One region of the Streptomyces sp. NPDC038200 genome, then DNA from elsewhere that is predicted to be linked to it. Evidence: riboswitches for the same ligand, from Rfam matches in the RefSeq annotation. Region 1 holds a riboswitch; the other holds the start of a gene.
What was found. Region 1 has a riboswitch for cyclic di-AMP ahead of ACZ7KF_RS26680 (C40 family peptidase). Riboswitches for the same ligand answer to the same signal wherever they lie in the genome.

Region 1 (4,905 bases):
TTTCGCACCCACGGCGTGGAGCCTTCCGACGACGGGCGGCACCCCACCGGGACCAGCCCGGAATGATCGCTTACCCCTCCAGCTTAGGCGCGCGACCACGCGCTGTCCTGGCGGGCGTTGCGGCGATGACCCACCCAATGATCAGTACGTCCTGTACATTTTTTACAGAGAGTCGCCGACGGCGGCTCCGCCGCGAAGAGGGGTGTGCCCATGTCCCGACCGTCCGCCCGTCATGTCCTGCCCGAGTTCACCGAGCGCACCGGGGCCGCCGTGCGCACCCTCGATCCCTACGCCAGGCTCTTCGAGGACCGGATCGTCTTCCTCGGCACGCCGGTCGACGACACGGCGGCCGGCGATGTGACAGCGCAGCTCATGTACCTGGAACACGCGGCCCCGGACCGGGACATCACGCTGTACATCAACGCGCCGGGCGGTTCCTTCGACGCCATGACGGCCGTCTACGACACGATGCGGTACGTCAGCTGCGACGTCGCGACCTACTGCCTGGGGCAGGCCGCCGCCTCCGCCGCCGTGCTGCTCGCGGCCGGCACCCCGGGCAAGCGGTTCGCCCTGCCCGGCGCCCGCATGGTGATCGAGCAGCCCGCCCTGCCCGAGCCGGTGCGCGGCCAGCCCAGCGACCTCCTCATCCAGGCCGAGGAGTTGACCCGGATCCGCGCGCGGATGGAGGAGATGCTCGTCCGGCACACGGGGCGCACGGCCGGCCAGGTCCACGAGGATCTGGAGCGTGACCTGATCCTGGACGCACCCGGAGCGCTCGCGTACGGTCTGGTGGACGGCATCGTGCCGAGCCGCCGGGACACACCCGGCGCACCGGACGCGAGGTGAGCCCGCCCATGCTGCCGGAACTCCCACCGCTGCCCGCCCTGACCCGCGCCGAGGGCGAGTTGATCGACCGTTACCTGGAGGCGGTCGACCTGCTGGGCCGCGTCAACCCGGCCCGCCCGGGGGACACCTACCGCGGGCTGCGGGCGGCCCAGGCTCTGGTGCGCAAGGCGGCAGAGCTGCGGGACGCGCTCACACTGATGCATCAGCGGGGCGAGACGGAGCTGCACGGGGACACGCTGGCACGGGCGCTGCGGGTGCTGGACGGCGAGCGCCGGGCCGCTCGCGTCGCGCTCCCGCCGGACGGCGTCGCCTGAGGCGGACGCCCGTCCGGCCCGGCCGGGCCCGCGCGTCGACACGAGCCGTCGGGACCGGAGTTGAAACGACCCGAACGACGTACCACCGACCGGTGTACTTCCAGATCGTTTTCCGGGCCTCCCGAGTTGCGCGACGCGCGGGTCCGTGAGTCGTCGAGAAGGCGCAAAGTCGCAGGTCCGGCGCTACGTACGGGATCTGACGGCGGCTCGAACAGAGCAGTGTCCACCCGAACGGGTGAGTGGTGAGTAACGCCACAAATCCCCGATTCCGTTGGGATTTTCGGACAGTAGTGAGTCAAGATCCCTGTCTGACGACAAGCCCCCGCCACCGCGGCGGGGCGGTCCGGGCGGACGCCGAGTCCTGCCGCCGCCCGGATGACCGGTCGACAGGAGTGGATCGGCAGGAGTGGAGGACCCAAGCAAGGCGGGTCGCCGGAACGGATGCGCGTCTGTTCGAGACAGACGGACGTCAGGCTCCGAGCAGCCCTTGGGGTGAAGCCGCGGCAACGCGGCCGGGCTACTTCGCCAGCCCGAATCCGACAGGTCATCCTTCACAGGCGGCTGACGAAGGGTTGCGCATGACTGCGCTCAATCGTGTCCCGTCGCTGATGGCCCGGGCCGGCACGGCCTCGGCCCTCACCCTGGCCGCCGTGGGCGGCTCCATCGCCGTGCCCGGTCTCGCCACCGAGGCCTCGGCCGCGACGACAGCGACGAAAGCACTCCACATCGCGGCGTCCAAGAAGGGCGCGCCGTACTCGTGGGGTGCCACCGGACCGCGCCGGTTCGACTGCTCGGGGCTGACGCTCTACTCCTACAAGAAGGCCGGCAAGAAGCTGCCGCGCACCGCCGCCCAGCAGTACAACAAGACCCACCACATCTCCGCCCGCAGCCGCAAGGCGGGCGACCTGGTCTTCTTCCACTCGGGTTCCAGCGTCTACCACGTCGGCATCTACGCCGGCCACGGGAAGATCTGGCACGCCCCGAAGACCGGAGACGTGGTGAAGCTCCAGAAGATCTGGACGAAGAGCGTGTGGTACGGCCGGGTCAGCTGATCCGTCGTCAGTCCGGGAGCGGCTCCAGCAGCGGGGCCGCTCCCGGGGCCGTCAGCGTCACCCCGGTGCCCGCCTGAAGCCCACGGGCGGCCCGGGGCCGGCGCAGCCGCCTGCCCGGCCGGTGCAGGTGAAGTCGGCGACCGGCATGGCCGCGAGTCCCACCGCGGGTGCCGGTGAAGACGATGAGCTGTCCGTCCATGCCCTCAGGCTGCCGCCGTCGCTGAGCGCATTCCGCCGGGCGCGTCCGGACGTACGGCTCTCCGCGAGCGCACCGGTCGGGGTACGGCCTCTGGAGGGGGTACGCCGCACGGTCTCGGTGGCGTACCGCGCGGACGAGACGAACGACGGGACGAATCCGGCGGCGGACGCCTTCCGGGCGCTGCTGCGAGGGGCGTTCGGCCGGGTCCGGCGGGCCTCCGTGCGCTAGGTTTCCTGCTGTCCCGCCGTCACCGGTGCGGCCGGGATCGCCCAGGGGAGTTCGATCGAGACCGTCTTGCCGCCCTCGCGGGTGGGCCGGATCCGGAGTCTGCCGCCGCACTCCGCGGTGAGCCAGCGGATGATGACCATGCCGCGGCCGTTGTCCTGCTGGACCGCGGCGGGCAGTCTCTTCGGGAAGCGTGGATGACTGTCCGTGACACCGATGCGCAGGTGTGCGTCGTGGTGCAAGGCGATGTCGACCGTGAAGGTGGGTGACTGTCCGAAGGTGTGCTGTACGGCGTTGGTGGCGAGTTCGGACACGATGAGTCGCACGGTGTCGGCCACGTCGGTGTCCGACGGCAGGCCCCACTCGGCGAGGGTCCCCACCACGTAGGAGCGCGCGGCGGAGACCGAGGCGGGATCGCTCGGCAGAGTGACGGATGCTTCCAGCTGGTCTGCCATGGCGACGTCGTCCCTTTCCCACGGGACCGCGGTCCGACAGACGGCGGGGGGTTCGAGTACGGTCCCGGACTGGTGCTTGTTCGCCAGACTGCCACCAACGGGCCGGTCACGGGGAGCGATCCACCAAGATGTGCATATATCTGTCGCTCGATGCGGTGAACTCTGCGACGAGAGGCCGTATGCGGGCGGCCCGTAGGGAGTAAGGAGGAGCCCATGCAGAACGGTCCGGCAGTGCGCCGCCGCAAACTGGGCGCCGAACTGCGCATGCTGCGCACCGGCGCCGGGCTCACGAGCGGTGAGGCGGCCCGGCTGGTGGGCTGGCACCAGTCGAAGGTGAGCCGCATCGAGACCGGCTCCAGCGGTGTGAAACCGGCCGATCTGCGGTTGCTGCTGGACGCCTACGGGGTGCGGGACCGGCATCTGCGCGAGGTGCTGCTGATGCTGGCGGGGCCGCAGGACGCGGGCGGCCGGCACCGCTGGTGGCACGCCTACCGCGGAGTGCTGCCGCCCACCTACCGGGACTTCATCAGCCTGGAGTCGCAGGCGAGCGCGATGCGCACCCTGGAGACCACGGTCGTGCCGGGGCTGTTGCAGACTCCCGAGTACGCCCGCGCGGTGACCCGGGCGGCGGTGAAGGACGTGGCCGGGGACCGCCTGGACACGCTGGTGGAGGTGCGTCTGGCCAGGCAGGACGTGCTGCGGTCGGATCCGCCGCTGGTGCTGAGCGCCGTACTGGACGAGGCGGTGCTGCGCCGCGAGGTCGGCGGGCCGGGGGTGATGGCCCGGCAGCTTCAGCGGCTGACGGAGGCCGCCCGTCTGCCCCAAGTACGGCTGCAGGTACTGCCGTTCGGGGCCGGAGCACATGTCGGCCTGACCGGGCCTTTCGTTATCTTCTCATTTCCGAGCACTTCTGATCTGGATGTTGTTGTTCTCGACCAGTTGACGAGTAGCCTCTATCTGGAGCGGAAAGAAGACCTCATGGCCTACTCCGAGGCCTTCAACACCCTTCAGTTCCACGCCCTTTCCCCCGAGGACTCGTTGGACTACATCGCCGGGATAGGTGACGGCGCGTAAGGAGGCACCATGTCAGCACTGCCTCGGAACGTCCCTGCCAGTACCGATCTGCACGACGTGCGCTGGCTGCGCAGCAGTTACAGCACGGGCGCCAACAACTGCGTGGAGACGGCCCGGCCGCGCTCCGGCCCCGGGGCCGGACTGCTCGCCGTGCGCGACTCCAAGAAGCCGGCCGGACCCGCACTGCTCTTCTCCGCCGACAGCTGGGCCGACTTCGTGACCACCCTCTGATCAGATTCGATCGTCTCTAATCATTTTTCGTGCGACACACGGCCGTGTCACGCCGACTCATGGTCGCGTCTCGCCGATGACTCGTACAGCGCGTTCGATCTCGGTCCCGGAGAGGTCCGCGCGGGCGGTCAGCCTCAGCCGGGAGATGCCGTCGGGCACGGAGGGAGGGCGGAAGCAGCCCACGGCCAGGCCCGCCGTACGGCAGTCGGCCGCCCAGCGCACCGCCTGCTCCGGGGACGGGGCCCGCACGGAGACCACCGCGGCGTCCGGACGTACCGCCTCCAGGCCCGCGGCGGTCAGCCGTGCGTGCAGTTCCGCGGCCACCTCCCGGGCCCGGGCCGCCCGTTCGGGCTCGCGCCGCAGCAGCCGCAGCGCCGCCAGCGCGGCACCGGCCGCCGCGGGCGCCAGGCCCGTGTCGAAGATGAACGTCCGGGCCGCGTTGACCAGATGGTCGATCACCCGGGCCGGGCCGAGCACCACCCCGCCCTGACTGCCCAGCGACTTGGACA
Region 2 (4,905 bases), on a different contig from region 1:
GAGGACGCGGACGTCCCCGAGGACCCCGAGTCGGAAGCGATCGTAGAGGCCGGCCACGAGAACGAGGAGACGGCCAAGTGACCGAGCTCGCCACCATGGAGTTCCACCCCCAGCCGCAGCCCGGTGCCGCCAAGCCGTGGGCGTTCCCGGCCCCCGAGCGCGGCACGCTCGACAACGGCCTGACCGTGCTGCGCTGCCACCGCCCCGGCCAGCAGGTCGTCGCCGTGGAGGTGCTGCTGGACGCGCCCCTGGACGCCGAGCCGGCCGGGCTGGACGGCGTCGGCACGATCATGGCGCGGGCCTTCTCCGAGGGCACCGACCAGCACTCCGCCGAGGAGTTCGCCGCCGAGCTGGAGCGCGCCGGCGCCACCCTCGACGCGCACGCCGACCACCCCGGCGTCCGGATCAGCCTGGAGGTCCCCGCCTCCCGCCTGGCCAGGGGCCTCGGCCTGCTCGCCGACGCCCTGCGCGCGCCCGCCTTCGCCGAGAGCGAGGTCGAGCGGCTGGTCCGCAACCGCCTGGACGAGATCCCGCACGAGCTGGCCAACCCCGCCCGCCGGGCCGCCAAGGAACTCGCCAAGGAGCTGTTCCCGGCGACCGCGCGCATGTCCCGTCCCCGCCAGGGCACCGAGGAGACGGTCGAGAAGATCGACGCGGCGGCCGTACGCGCCTTCTACGACCGCCATGTGCGGCCCGCCACGGCCACCGTGGTGGTCGTCGGCGACCTGACGGGCGTGGACCTGGACGCGCTGCTGGGGGACACCCTGGGCGCCTGGACCGGCACCCCGGGCGAGCCCCGGCCGGTGCCGCCGGTGACCGCCGACGACACCGGGCGCGTGGTCATCGTGGACCGGCCCGGCGCGGTCCAGACGCAGCTGCTCATCGGCCGGATCGGCCCCGACCGGCACGACCGGGTGTGGCCCGCCCAGGTGCTCGGCACGTACTGCCTCGGCGGCACCCTCACCTCCCGCCTGGACCGCGTCCTGCGCGAGGAGAAGGGCTACACCTACGGCGTGCGCTCCTTCGGGCAGGTCCTGCGGTCCGCGCCGGACGGCACGGGCGCGGCGATGCTCGCCATCAGCGGCTCCGTGGACACCCCGAACACGGGCCCGGCGCTGGACGACCTGTGGAAGGTGCTGCGCACCGTCGCGGCGGACGGCCTGACCGACGCCGAGCGGGACGTCGCCGTGCAGAACCTCGTCGGCGTGGCGCCGCTGAAGTTCGAGACGGCGGCCGCCGTCGCGAGCACGCTGGCCGACCAGGTCGAGCAGCATCTGCCCGACGACTTCCAGGCGACGCTCTACCGGCAACTGGCCGCCACGGGCACGGTGGAGGCCACCGCCGCCGTCGTGAACGCCTTCCCCGTGGACCGCCTGGTGACGGTCCTCGTCGGCGACGCGGCCCAGATCAAGGCACCGGTCGAGGCGCTCGGCATCGGTGAAGTGAGCGTGGTGTCGGCCGAGTAACGGCACGCGCGCACGGGGCCCTGGCGACCTACGGGTCGTCAGGGCCCCTGCTGTTCCACTCGTTCCTCCAGATGCCCGTTTTGCGGGAGAGGTTGCCTGTCTGCCCTGTGGGATGCGCTACAAAAAGCCGCTTGCGTTTGAGGATTGAAAGCGGGCCGCCGTAGCGTCATGCGGGCTGTTCGTCAGGCAGTGCGCCGCGCCCGCGGCACCGGACAGTCATCGCCGAGTCCCCGTACGGCGCGAGCCAGGGGAGCCGGGGACCCACGCAGTCCCTGGGGTGAATCGGGTGCCCGCGCGAGAGCGGGGGGACCCGTAGGAGACCTTCCTGCTCCGAACCCGTCAGCTAACCCGGTAGGCGAGAGGGAAGGAAAGGACCAGCCACTTCATGGCGTTCATGTGCGCCACCGGGAAGCACCGCAAGCCCGGCCGGGTCAAGCGGACCACCGCTCAGGCGGCCGGTATCGCGGCCCTCACCACCACGGGTGTGATCGGCACCCTCGCCGCCTCCCCGGCGCTCGCCGCCGAGAGCCCCGCGGAGCAGACCGGCCTCACCCCGGTCCTGGCCGCCACCGGCGACGTCGCCGAGGAGATCGACGCCCAGGCCGCCGCCCAGCAGCAGGCCGCCGAGCAGAAGGCGGCCGAGGAGGCCGCGGCGAAGGAAGCCGCCAGGCGGGCCCAGGAGGTGCGTGCGGCCAAGGCCCGCGCCGCCCGGGAGGCCGAGCGCAAGCGGCTCAACGCCTTCGTGGCCCCGATCGCGCACTCGTTCGTCTCCACGGCCTACCAGGCCAGTAGCTCCCTGTGGTCCTCCGGTTCGCACACCGGCATCGACTTCCACGCGGCCAGCGGCACGTCCGTGCACGCGGTGGGCTCCGGCACGGTCGTCTCCGCGGGCTGGGGCGGCGCGTACGGCAACCAGGTCGTGATCCGCATGGCCGACGGCATGTACACCCAGTACGGGCACCTGTCCTCGATCGGTGTCGCGGTGGGCCAGAAGATCGTCCCGGGCCAGCAGATCGGCCTGTCCGGCGCCACGGGCAACGTCACCGGCCCGCACCTCCACTTCGAGGCGCGCACGACCCCCGAGTACGGTTCGGACGTCGACCCCGTCGCCTATCTCCGCAACCACGGAGTGCACGTCTGACGCCCGACGCACGACCGTCCGAGGCCCCGGCTCGTCGAGCCGGGGCTTTCGCCGTTTTTCGAGGTGTCCGCCGGACCCGCTGTCCAAAAAATATCCACGGATTACGACCCGCCATCGGAAATTCCCGCTCATTGGAATAGAGTCACGGAACAGGCGTCCAGTGTCGGCGTTTCACGGGGATTAAGGCGGAGGTCGGTCATGCGTATTCCGGCGCACTCGGTGTGCACCGCTGTCCGGGACGACATCGTCGCCGGTGTCTACGAGCGCGGCAGCCGTCTCACCGAGGAAGTCCTGGCCCGCCGCTACGGCGTCTCGCGCGTCCCGGTGCGCGAGGCCCTGCGCACCCTGGAGGCCGAGGGCTTCGTGGTGACGCGCCGGCACGCGGGCGCGTGCGTGGCCGAGCCGACCGAGCAGGAGGCGGCCGACCTGCTGGAGATGCGGGTGCTGCTGGAGCCGCTGGGCGCCGCCCGGGCCGCCCAGCGGCGCACCGAGGCCCATCTGAAGGTGCTGCGCGGCCTGGTCCGGCTGGGCCAGGAGCGGGCCAGGCGGGGCAACAGCGAGGATCTGCGCTCGCTGGGCGGCTGGTTCCACGAGACGCTCGCCCAGGCATCCGGCAGCCCCTCGCTGACCTCGATGCTCACTCAGCTGCGGCACAAGATCGCCTGGATGTACGCGGTGGACGCGCCGCCGAGCCCGATGGAGTCCTGGACCGAGCACGGGGCGATCGTGGACGCGGTGGCGCGCGGGGACGGGGAGCGGGCGCGGGCACTGACGGCGCTGCACGCGGAGCGCGCGACGGGGGTGCACCGGCTGCGTTTTTCCGGTGCCGTGGAGCGTGTGAGGACTTCGCAACATGCCGTAAACATGTCGAGTCCGCGGCTTTAACAAGGGCGCCGTATACAAAGAAGAATAATTCTGTGGGGCGCGGTTTTTGCTGCCCTAATTCAGGCGTGCGCGGAATTCCGTTGCGAGTTCCGCGCGGTGGGCGTGTGTCCGGCATAAACCCGGGTCCGGACACGGCGAAGCCGCGCCGCCCCGGCGGGCGAACGCGGCTCCGGCGTTCTGTGCGGTGGTCGCTCAGACGGTCTCGGGCAGCTCCTCCAGGCCCTCGGAGACCAGCTTGGCCAGACGGTCGAGGGCGGCGTCCGCCCCCTCGGCGTCGGAGGCGAGGACGATCTCCTCGCCACCCTGGGCGCCCAGGCCCAGGACGGCCAGCATGGAGGCCGCGTTGACGGGGTTGCCCCCGGCCTTGGCGATCGTCACCGGGACGCCTGCGGCCGTGGCGGCTCGGACGAAGATGGAGGCGGGGCGGGCGTGGAGGCCCTCGGCCCAGCCGACGTTGACGCGGCGCTCAGCCATGTGTTGCTGCCCTTCGGTGTTCAGGGTTGTCTAGACCAGTTTCCCACATCGTGAAGCGTGCCCGGAAAGGACCGAGGTCCCCTCGCGGTGTGGAGCCGGACCGCGGCCTCGGTCCGGCTTGTCGTCCTCCACAGACTGCCTCGCGCCGTTGTCCTACGCGAGCCGTACTCTGGGGCCCATGCAGACCTCGGCGGACCGGCAGGACCGGCACCAGTACCCCGCCCACTGGGAGGCGGACGTGGTGCTGCGCGACGGTGGCACCGCGCGCATCAGGCCCATCACCGTTGATGACGCCGACCGCCTGGTCAGTTTCTACGAGCAGGTCTCGGACGAGTCGAAGTACTACCGCTTCTTCGCGCCGTACCCACGGCTCTCCGCCAAGGACGTCCACCGCTTCACGCACCACGACTTCGTGGACCGGGTGGGACTCGCGGCCACCATCGGCGGCGAGTTCATCGCCACCGTACGCTATGACCGCATCGGCGCCGACGGTCTGCCCGCCTCCGGCCCCGCCGACGAGGCCGAGGTCGCCTTCCTGGTGCAGGACGCCCATCAGGGCCGCGGGGTCGCCTCCGCCCTGCTGGAGCACATCGCGGCCGTCGCGCGCGAGCGGGGCATCCGGCGCTTCGCCGCCGAGGTGCTGCCCGCCAACACCAAGATGATCAAGGTGTTCACGGACGCCGGCTACACCCAGAAGCGCAGCTTCGAGGACGGCGTCGTCCGCCTGGAGTTCGACCTCGAACCCACCGACCGCTCCCTCGCCGTCCAGCGCGCGCGGGAGCAGCGCGCCGAGGCCCGCTCGGTACGTCGGCTCCTCGCGCCCGGCTCCGTCGCGGTCGTCGGCGTCGGCCGCGCCCCCGGCGGGGTGGGCCGCAGCGTCCTCGCCAACATCCGCGACGCCGGCTACGAGGGCCCGCTGCACGCCGTGAACAAGGCATT

Region 2: it holds a riboswitch for cyclic di-AMP, as region 1 does, so the genes downstream of both, ACZ7KF_RS01980 (M23 family metallopeptidase) here and ACZ7KF_RS26680 (C40 family peptidase) in region 1, are expected to answer to the same signal.

Annotation. Positions count from the first base shown of each region.
Region 1 is NZ_JBVJYH010000014.1:171,896-176,800, forward strand. Features, by position in the region: gene ACZ7KF_RS26670 (ATP-dependent Clp protease proteolytic subunit) at 211-846, shown strand; gene ACZ7KF_RS26675 (hypothetical protein) at 855-1,160, shown strand; cyclic di-AMP (ydaO/yuaA leader) riboswitch at 1,581-1,735, shown strand; gene ACZ7KF_RS26680 (C40 family peptidase) at 1,739-2,212, shown strand; gene ACZ7KF_RS26685 (hypothetical protein) at 2,358-2,639, shown strand; gene ACZ7KF_RS26690 (ATP-binding protein) at 2,636-3,091, opposite strand; gene ACZ7KF_RS26695 (helix-turn-helix domain-containing protein) at 3,305-4,165, shown strand; gene ACZ7KF_RS26700 (DUF397 domain-containing protein) at 4,175-4,396, shown strand; gene ACZ7KF_RS26705 (8-amino-7-oxononanoate synthase) at 4,454-4,905, opposite strand, start outside.
Region 2 is NZ_JBVJYH010000001.1:467,652-472,556, reverse strand. Features, by position in the region: gene ACZ7KF_RS01990 (M16 family metallopeptidase) at 1-81, shown strand, start outside; gene ACZ7KF_RS01985 (M16 family metallopeptidase) at 78-1,466, shown strand; cyclic di-AMP (ydaO/yuaA leader) riboswitch at 1,677-1,839, shown strand; gene ACZ7KF_RS01980 (M23 family metallopeptidase) at 1,852-2,607, shown strand; gene ACZ7KF_RS01975 (GntR family transcriptional regulator) at 2,806-3,492, shown strand; gene ACZ7KF_RS01970 (HPr family phosphocarrier protein) at 3,685-3,966, opposite strand; gene ACZ7KF_RS01965 (bifunctional acetate--CoA ligase family protein/GNAT family N-acetyltransferase) at 4,145-4,905, shown strand, end outside.